One region of the Asticcacaulis carbonis genome, then DNA from elsewhere that is predicted to be linked to it. Evidence: riboswitches for the same ligand, from Rfam matches in the RefSeq annotation. Region 1 holds a riboswitch; the other holds the start of a gene.
What was found. Region 1 has a riboswitch for cobalamin ahead of metE (5-methyltetrahydropteroyltriglutamate--homocysteine S-methyltransferase). Riboswitches for the same ligand answer to the same signal wherever they lie in the genome.
Positions count from the first base shown of each region.

Region 2: it holds a riboswitch for cobalamin, as region 1 does, so the genes downstream of both, QB905_RS01140 (TonB-dependent receptor plug domain-containing protein) here and metE (5-methyltetrahydropteroyltriglutamate--homocysteine S-methyltransferase) in region 1, are expected to answer to the same signal.

Region 1 covers NZ_JASERT010000001.1:92,993-96,404, reverse strand. Annotated here, with positions in the region: gene QB905_RS00500 (inositol monophosphatase family protein) at 1-495, opposite strand, end outside; gene efp (elongation factor P) at 656-1,222, opposite strand; cobalamin riboswitch at 1,464-1,661, shown strand; gene metE (5-methyltetrahydropteroyltriglutamate--homocysteine S-methyltransferase) at 1,756-3,412, shown strand, end outside.
Region 2 covers NZ_JASERT010000001.1:234,225-237,636, reverse strand. Annotated here, with positions in the region: gene QB905_RS01150 (BolA family protein) at 1-26, shown strand, start outside; gene QB905_RS01145 (TadE/TadG family type IV pilus assembly protein) at 101-1,411, shown strand; cobalamin riboswitch at 1,657-1,850, shown strand; gene QB905_RS01140 (TonB-dependent receptor plug domain-containing protein) at 1,966-3,412, shown strand, end outside.

The DNA.
Region 1 (3,412 bases):
GCCGATAAAGGGCAGGCCCGTGCCGATCAGCGAATCGTCGAGCGTCTTGCGTGACGAAACGCGCAGGCGGCGGTCATTATGGTAGGCGCCCTTGCCTTTTTCGGCCCAGTACAGATCGCTGGTGACCGGATTATAGGTGACACCCGCCACGATTTCATTGTCACGCTCCAGCGCCACCGTACAGGCGAAGTGCGGAATACCGTGCATGAAATTGGTGGTGCCGTCGATCGGATCAACGATCCAGCGGTGGGTCTTGTCGGTGCCGAACACCTCGCCCTGCTCTTCGCCCAGGAAGCCATAACCGGGGCGCACCCGCAGCAATTCCTCGAACAGGGCGGCTTCAACGCGCTTGTCGGCGGCGGTGACGAAATCGCCGGGGCCTTTTTTCGACACTTGCAGTTCGGTGATCTCGCCGAAATCGCGGGCCACGCCCTTGCAGGCCTTGCGCACCGCGCCGACCATGACCTGAATGAGGGAGGATTGAAGAACGGTCATGAAACCTGGTCCTGTAAAATAATTCGCCTCCCCCATACATGGGGGAGGTGGCATTGAGCTTTAGCGAGATGACGAAGGGGGGCTGAAAAGAGCCCCTCCCACCATCCTGCGGATGGTTCCCCCTCCCCGCAAGCGGGGTGGGCGGGAGACGCCAGACCGGTTAATCCGCGCGCTTCATATATTCGCCCGTCTCGGTGGAGACGACGATGCGCTCACCCGTGCCCATGAAGGGCGGGATCATGATGCGCATACCATTCGATGCCTTGGCGGGCTTGTAGGAAGAGGACGCGGTCTGGCCCTTGATGGTCGGCTCGGTTTCCATCACTTCCAGAATCACCGTGTCGGGCAGGGTCATGCCGATGGCGCGCTCGTCGTGGAATTCGATGATCACCACCATGCCGTCGTGCAGATACTGCACCTGATCTTCGCCGACCCATTCCTTGCTCAGACTGATCTGCTCGTAATTTTCCTGATCCATGAAAACCAGCATGTCGCCATCTTCATACAGATAGCTGTGATCGCGCTGCTCCAGCACGACGCGCTCGACCGTTTCTTCGGAGCGCAAGCGCTCATTGAGCTTGGTGCCGGTGATCAGGTTCTTCATTTCGACCTGAGCGAAGGCGCCGCCCTTGCCGGGCTTGACGTGCTCGGTCTTCACCACGGTCCAAAGGCCCTTCTGATATTCTAGCACCATGCCGGGTTTGATCGTGTTGGCGTTGATTTTCATGAGATACAACTTGTCAAAGAGGGAATAATCTTGCGGGCGTTCCTACGCGGATTGGGGCGCAAAGGCAAGGCTACTCTATCAGCTCAAGCGCCGCATGGCTCCTCGCATACGCTCGGGCGGCCAGTCGGCCTTGCCAATTTGCGATGATTCACATCGCAAATTGGAATTACACACCCCCCCATACATATAATCATATAAAGATATGTTTATATCTTTATTGACTCGTCGGCGCGATATGATAGCCTGCACGTCGAACAAGGGTTCCGGCGCGGCGGCAACGCATGGGTCGGCTAAGAGGGAATCCGGTCTGAAGCCGGAGCTGTTCCCGCAACTGTAGGCGAGGAGCCGCAAAGCATATCTCCACTGGGTGACAGCCTGGGAAGGCGCTTTGAGGCCGTGATACGCAAGCCAGGAGACCTGCCCTGTTCCGGTACATCCATTCCGGGCGTGCCGATTTTCCACGGGCGGGACTTCCCAGGAAAACGCGTGACAGGCGTTTCGAAGACCTGACCCCCAACTTTTTGGGGTCTGACATGACACATATCCAAACCGCCAATCTCGGCTTTCCGAGGATTGGCCAAAGGCGCGAACTGAAAACCGCGCTCGAATCCTTCTGGTCGGGCAAGAGCGACGAAGCCGCCCTGCTGAGAAGCGCCTCGGCTTTGCGGGCCGCTAACTGGCAAAGACAGGCCACCGCCGGAATCGACGTGATTCCATCCGGTGATTTCTCGCTGTACGACCACCTGCTCGACGCCGCCTTCATGGTGGGGGCGATACCGGCGCGCTTTGGCGAAGACGCCCATCTGGCCACCTATTTCCGCATGGCGCGCGGCAAGGGGGCTGAGCGGGGCGAATGCGGCCATGACCACGGCGAAACCACCGCGCTGGAAATGACCAAATGGTTCAACACCAATTATCATGTGCTGCTGCCCGAAATCGGCCCTGATCAGGTTTTCACGCTGCGCCATAACAAGCCGCTGGCCGATTTCATCGAAGCCAAAGCCTTGGGCCTCCATACCCGCCCGGTGCTGGTCGGGCCGGTCACCCTGCTCAGTCTGGCCAGAACCGAAGACGGTTTCGATGCCTTGAGCCTGCTGCCGAAACTGCTGCCCGTCTATGTCGAGGCCTTGCGTGCCCTGGCGGCAGCGGGTGCCGACTGGGTGCAGCTCGACGAGCCGGTGCTGGCGCTCGAACTGGATGGTCGCAAGCGCTGGGCGCTCGATCTGGCCTGCAAGACCTTTGCGCGCGATGTGCCCGACGTGAAGCTGATGCTGACCAGCTATTTCGACACCCGCCTGCCGAATTTGCGCGCCGCCTTCGACCTGCCTGTGGCCGGCGTCCATGTCGATCTGGTCAGCCGCCCTGAGCTGTTGCCGCGCCTGCCCGAACTGGCGAAAGGCAAGCTTTTGTCGCTCGGCATCATTGATGGCCGCAATATCTGGAAGACCGACCTGACCGCCCTGCTCGACCGGCTGGAACCCGTGGTGGCCCAGCTTGATCAGGTGATCCTGGCCCCGTCATGTTCGCTGCTGCATGTGCCGATTGACCTTGAGGCCGAAGAGAAACTCGACGGCGATCTGCGCCAATGGCTCAGTTTTGCTGCGCAAAAACTGGTGGAACTGAACGTCCTCAAACGCGCCTTAAGCGAGGGCCGCGATCATGTGGCCACTGAGCTGGCCGATAATGCGGCGGCCCTGGCCGCGCGGCGCACCTCAGCGCGCATCCATAACCGTCAGGTAGCGGCGCGTGTGGCGGCGATCAGCGCGCCCTTGCTGGAGCGGCAAAGCCCGTTTACCGAGCGTCAGCAAAAGCAGGCGGCGCGCCTCAACCTGCCGCTTTTGCCCACCACCACCATCGGCTCGTTTCCGCAAACCGCTGAGGTACGGCGCGCCCGGCTGCAACATGGCCGTGGCGAACTGGACGCCACAGCCTATGAGGCCTTCCTGAAAACCGAAACCGAAAAGGCGATCCGCTGGCAGGAAGAGATCGACCTCGACGTGCTGGTGCATGGCGAGTTCGAGCGCAACGACATGGTACAGTATTTCGCCGAACAGCTTGATGGCTATGCCTTTACGCAGCACGGCTGGGTGCAGTCCTATGGCTCGCGCTATGTGCGCCCGCCCGTGCTGTATGGCGATGTGTCACGGCCCAAAGCCATGACGGTCGGCTGGGCCAGCTATGCGCAGTCCC
Region 2 (3,412 bases), 140 kb from region 1:
CACCGGAAGAATTTTCGCCCGGTTAGCCAGCAATTAAGCTTGTTATGACAGGATGCGCCCTGACTCTACAGAAGGTCGGGGCTTCATCGTGTTCAAAACAGTGCGGAATTTGCTGCGCAATCGCGCGGGCAGCACCATCATCATGGTTGCTCTGGCCCTGCCGGTTATCTTCCTTGCCGTGGGTGGGGCCATTGATTTCAGCCGTGTGCTGCAATTGCGCGGTGAATTGCAGGACGCCGCCGATGTGGCCAGTGTCGGCTCGGTGGCCGTCAATTCCAAAGCTTTCAAGCTCGCCCTGACTCAGGGTGACGGCGAAATCAGCCAGGGCTCGCAGCAGGCCGCCAGTATTTTTGAGTCCGATCTGCATCCGGCCCCGGAACTGTCCAACATCACATTGAATGCGACGGTGAGCAAGGCGGCCACCGTTATCACCTCGCTCGTTACGGTCAGCGCCAATTATAAGCCCTATATTATCGGTCTGTTCGGCTTTAATAGCCTGCCGCTCAGCGTAACGTCAAAATCGTCATCGACCATCCCGCCCTATATCGATTTCTACCTGCTGCTCGACAACACGCCCTCGATGGGGCTGGGCGCAACAACGGCGGACATTAATAAGCTTGTCGCCGCCACGGCCAACAAGAGCAGCGACCAAAATTGCGCCTTCGCCTGCCACCTGAGTGGCCCCGGCGCCAGCAGCGATTATTATACCCTGGCCAAGTCACTGGGGGTCACCATGCGTATCGATGTCGTCCGCGAAGCTACGCAAAACCTGATGACGACCGCCAGCAATACGGAAACCCTGCCGGGTCAGTATCGCATGGCGCTGTATGATTTCGGCACAGCCGCCGATGCGATCAGTCAAACGGCTCCAACCGCTTATATGATCAGCGCCTTGAACAGCAATCTGACCCAATCTGCCAGCGATGCCGGCAAGATCGATCTGATGACGGTTCCCGCGCAAAATTACAATTCTGATCGTCAAACCAATTTCACGTCCATGCTGGCCAGTATGAATTCGATCATACCGGCTTCCGGTGACGGCACATCCGCAGTTTCAACGCAGAAAGTGCTGTTCATGGTATCTGACGGCCTTAATGACGGATATGATTGCAGTGCCAGCGGGTGCCGCCGTATTGCCCCGCTGGATGCCAGCCAGTGCACGGCCCTGAAGAACCGTGGTGTTCGTATAGCCATGCTTTACACGACCTATTTGCTGCTGCCGCAAAATCAAAACAGCTTCTTTGATTCCAATGTGCGTAAGTATCTGACCCCAACGGATCAGATTGCCACCAGTATGCAGGCCTGCGCCTCGCCGGGATTGTTCTTCGCTGTCGGCCCCGATCAGGGTATCAGCGAGGCCATGACCGCCCTGTTCAACAAGGTGGTGTCGGTGGTGCGCATCCGCAGCTAGCCAGAGCCTGATGATATGAGCTTGCATCAAGACTCTTCCCCTCTCTCTGCTTGCGGGGAGAAGGTGGCCTGAACGCAGTGAAGGCCGGATGAGGGGCTGGGCAGCTACACAAAGAATGCCCCTCACCCGGTCGCCTTCGCCGGAAGGCTCGGCTCCCGTCCTCTCCCCTCGTGGAGGGGAGAGGGGAAGGAAAGCGATTCCACGTCTTATCATCCGCATCTTGACGGAAGCGCCGGAAAGCCTTAATGCCCGCCGCGTGCCAATGGTGCCTGTCCTTAAAAGATGGGAGAATAGGGAACCGGGTGAAAATCCCGGACTGTGCCCGCAACTGTAAGCGCCGAGCCTGACCGCTAACTGACGTCATTCCGCAACCGGGAGAAGACAGCGGCCAGACCCTTGAGGCGCAAGTCAGGAGACCTGCCTTGGCTGTCGTCCTTTGCCCGGCCGGGACGTGCCGGACGAGCAGGTAATTTCGACCCTGAGAGACGATGTTTTGTCAGCCGTGCGCGTTTTGCGTGCGGTTTTCGTCTGTTTGAGCGAAAGAGCCCACAGCTATGCCCGGATTCCGCCCGGCCCTTCTGCCCCTCACCCTGTTACTGGCCAGCCCCCTTGCCCATGCGCAGGATACGGTTGTCACCATCATGCGCCAGCCCCTGCCGATTTCGCGCATTGGCCAGAGCCTCGACGTGCTGACCGCCGCCGACATCCAGAGCTATCAGTCGCTGTTCGTGGCTGATCTGCTCACCCACACCACCGATCTCAGCCTTACCCGCAATGGCGGCCCCGGCGAAGCGGCCTCGGCCTCGATCCGCGGCGCGGGCGCCGATCACACGCTTTATATTCTCGATGGCATCCGCCTCAACGACCCGTCTCAAGTGGGCGGCGGCACCAATCTCGGCCTGATCGATACAGGCGACGCCGCCCGCATCGAGGTGCTGCGCGGCCCGCTGTCCACCCTGTGGGGCTCCGGCGCGCTGGGCGGCGTGGTCAATATTGTCAGCCGCACGGCCCAGGCCCCGCTGGAGGGCGATCTGACGCTGGAGGGTCTTGATCATTACGGTGCAGCGCGGCTTGGCCTTGGCGGCATTGCAGGCAAGCTGAACTGGCGCTTAAGCGCCGGTGGTCAGAATGATCAGGGTGTGTCGGCCTTTGCCGGTGGCAACGAAAAGGACGGGTTTGCCCAGAGCGATGTCAGCGCGCGCGCTGGCTATGCGTTCAGCGACACGCTGAAACTCAACGCCGTCTATGACCGCACCCACAGCCGCAATGATTATGACGGCTATCCCGCCCCTGATTATGTGTTCGCCGACACGGGCGATTTCGGCAAGACCGATACCAATCTCGCAGGGCTTGGCCTGACGCAAGCTTTGGCGCACGGCGAACAGGCTCTATCGCTCAGCGCCACCGACACCAAAAGAGACGACTATAATGCCGATGGCACACCGTCTTTTCTGGCGCGCGGACAGATTACAGCCGCCGATTACCATATCAGCTATGACTGGTCGGGCACCCGCCTGCTCGGCGGTCTGGCCTATGAGCGCGACTGGATGCGCAATGCCTCGCCGTCTTCGTATGATCCCGATCCCGTGCCGCTGCGGGCAGCCATGACGCAGGCCAGTGTCTATGGTCAGGTGCGCCATGATTTCGGCATCGTGGACATGGCCATCAGCGCACGCCACGACGATTCGTCCAGTTTCGGCGGTCAGGACATCGCCCAGGCCAGTCTCGTTGCGCCGCTGGGCACGGCTTGGCGTCTGCACGCCAGTGCCGGGCTTGGCGTCAAGGTGCCCAGTCTTTACCAGCTTTACAGCGACTACGGCTCCGCCGATCTGGTGCCGGAAAAGGGCGTGACGCTTGACGGCGGCCTTGATTACAGCTTCGCCAGCGGCACGGTCGGGGCTACGGTGTTTTCGCGCACCGTGCGCGACCAGATCGATTTCGTCGCTTGCGCGGGCGATCGCTGCACCAGCCAGCCCTACGGCTATTACGCCAATATCGACC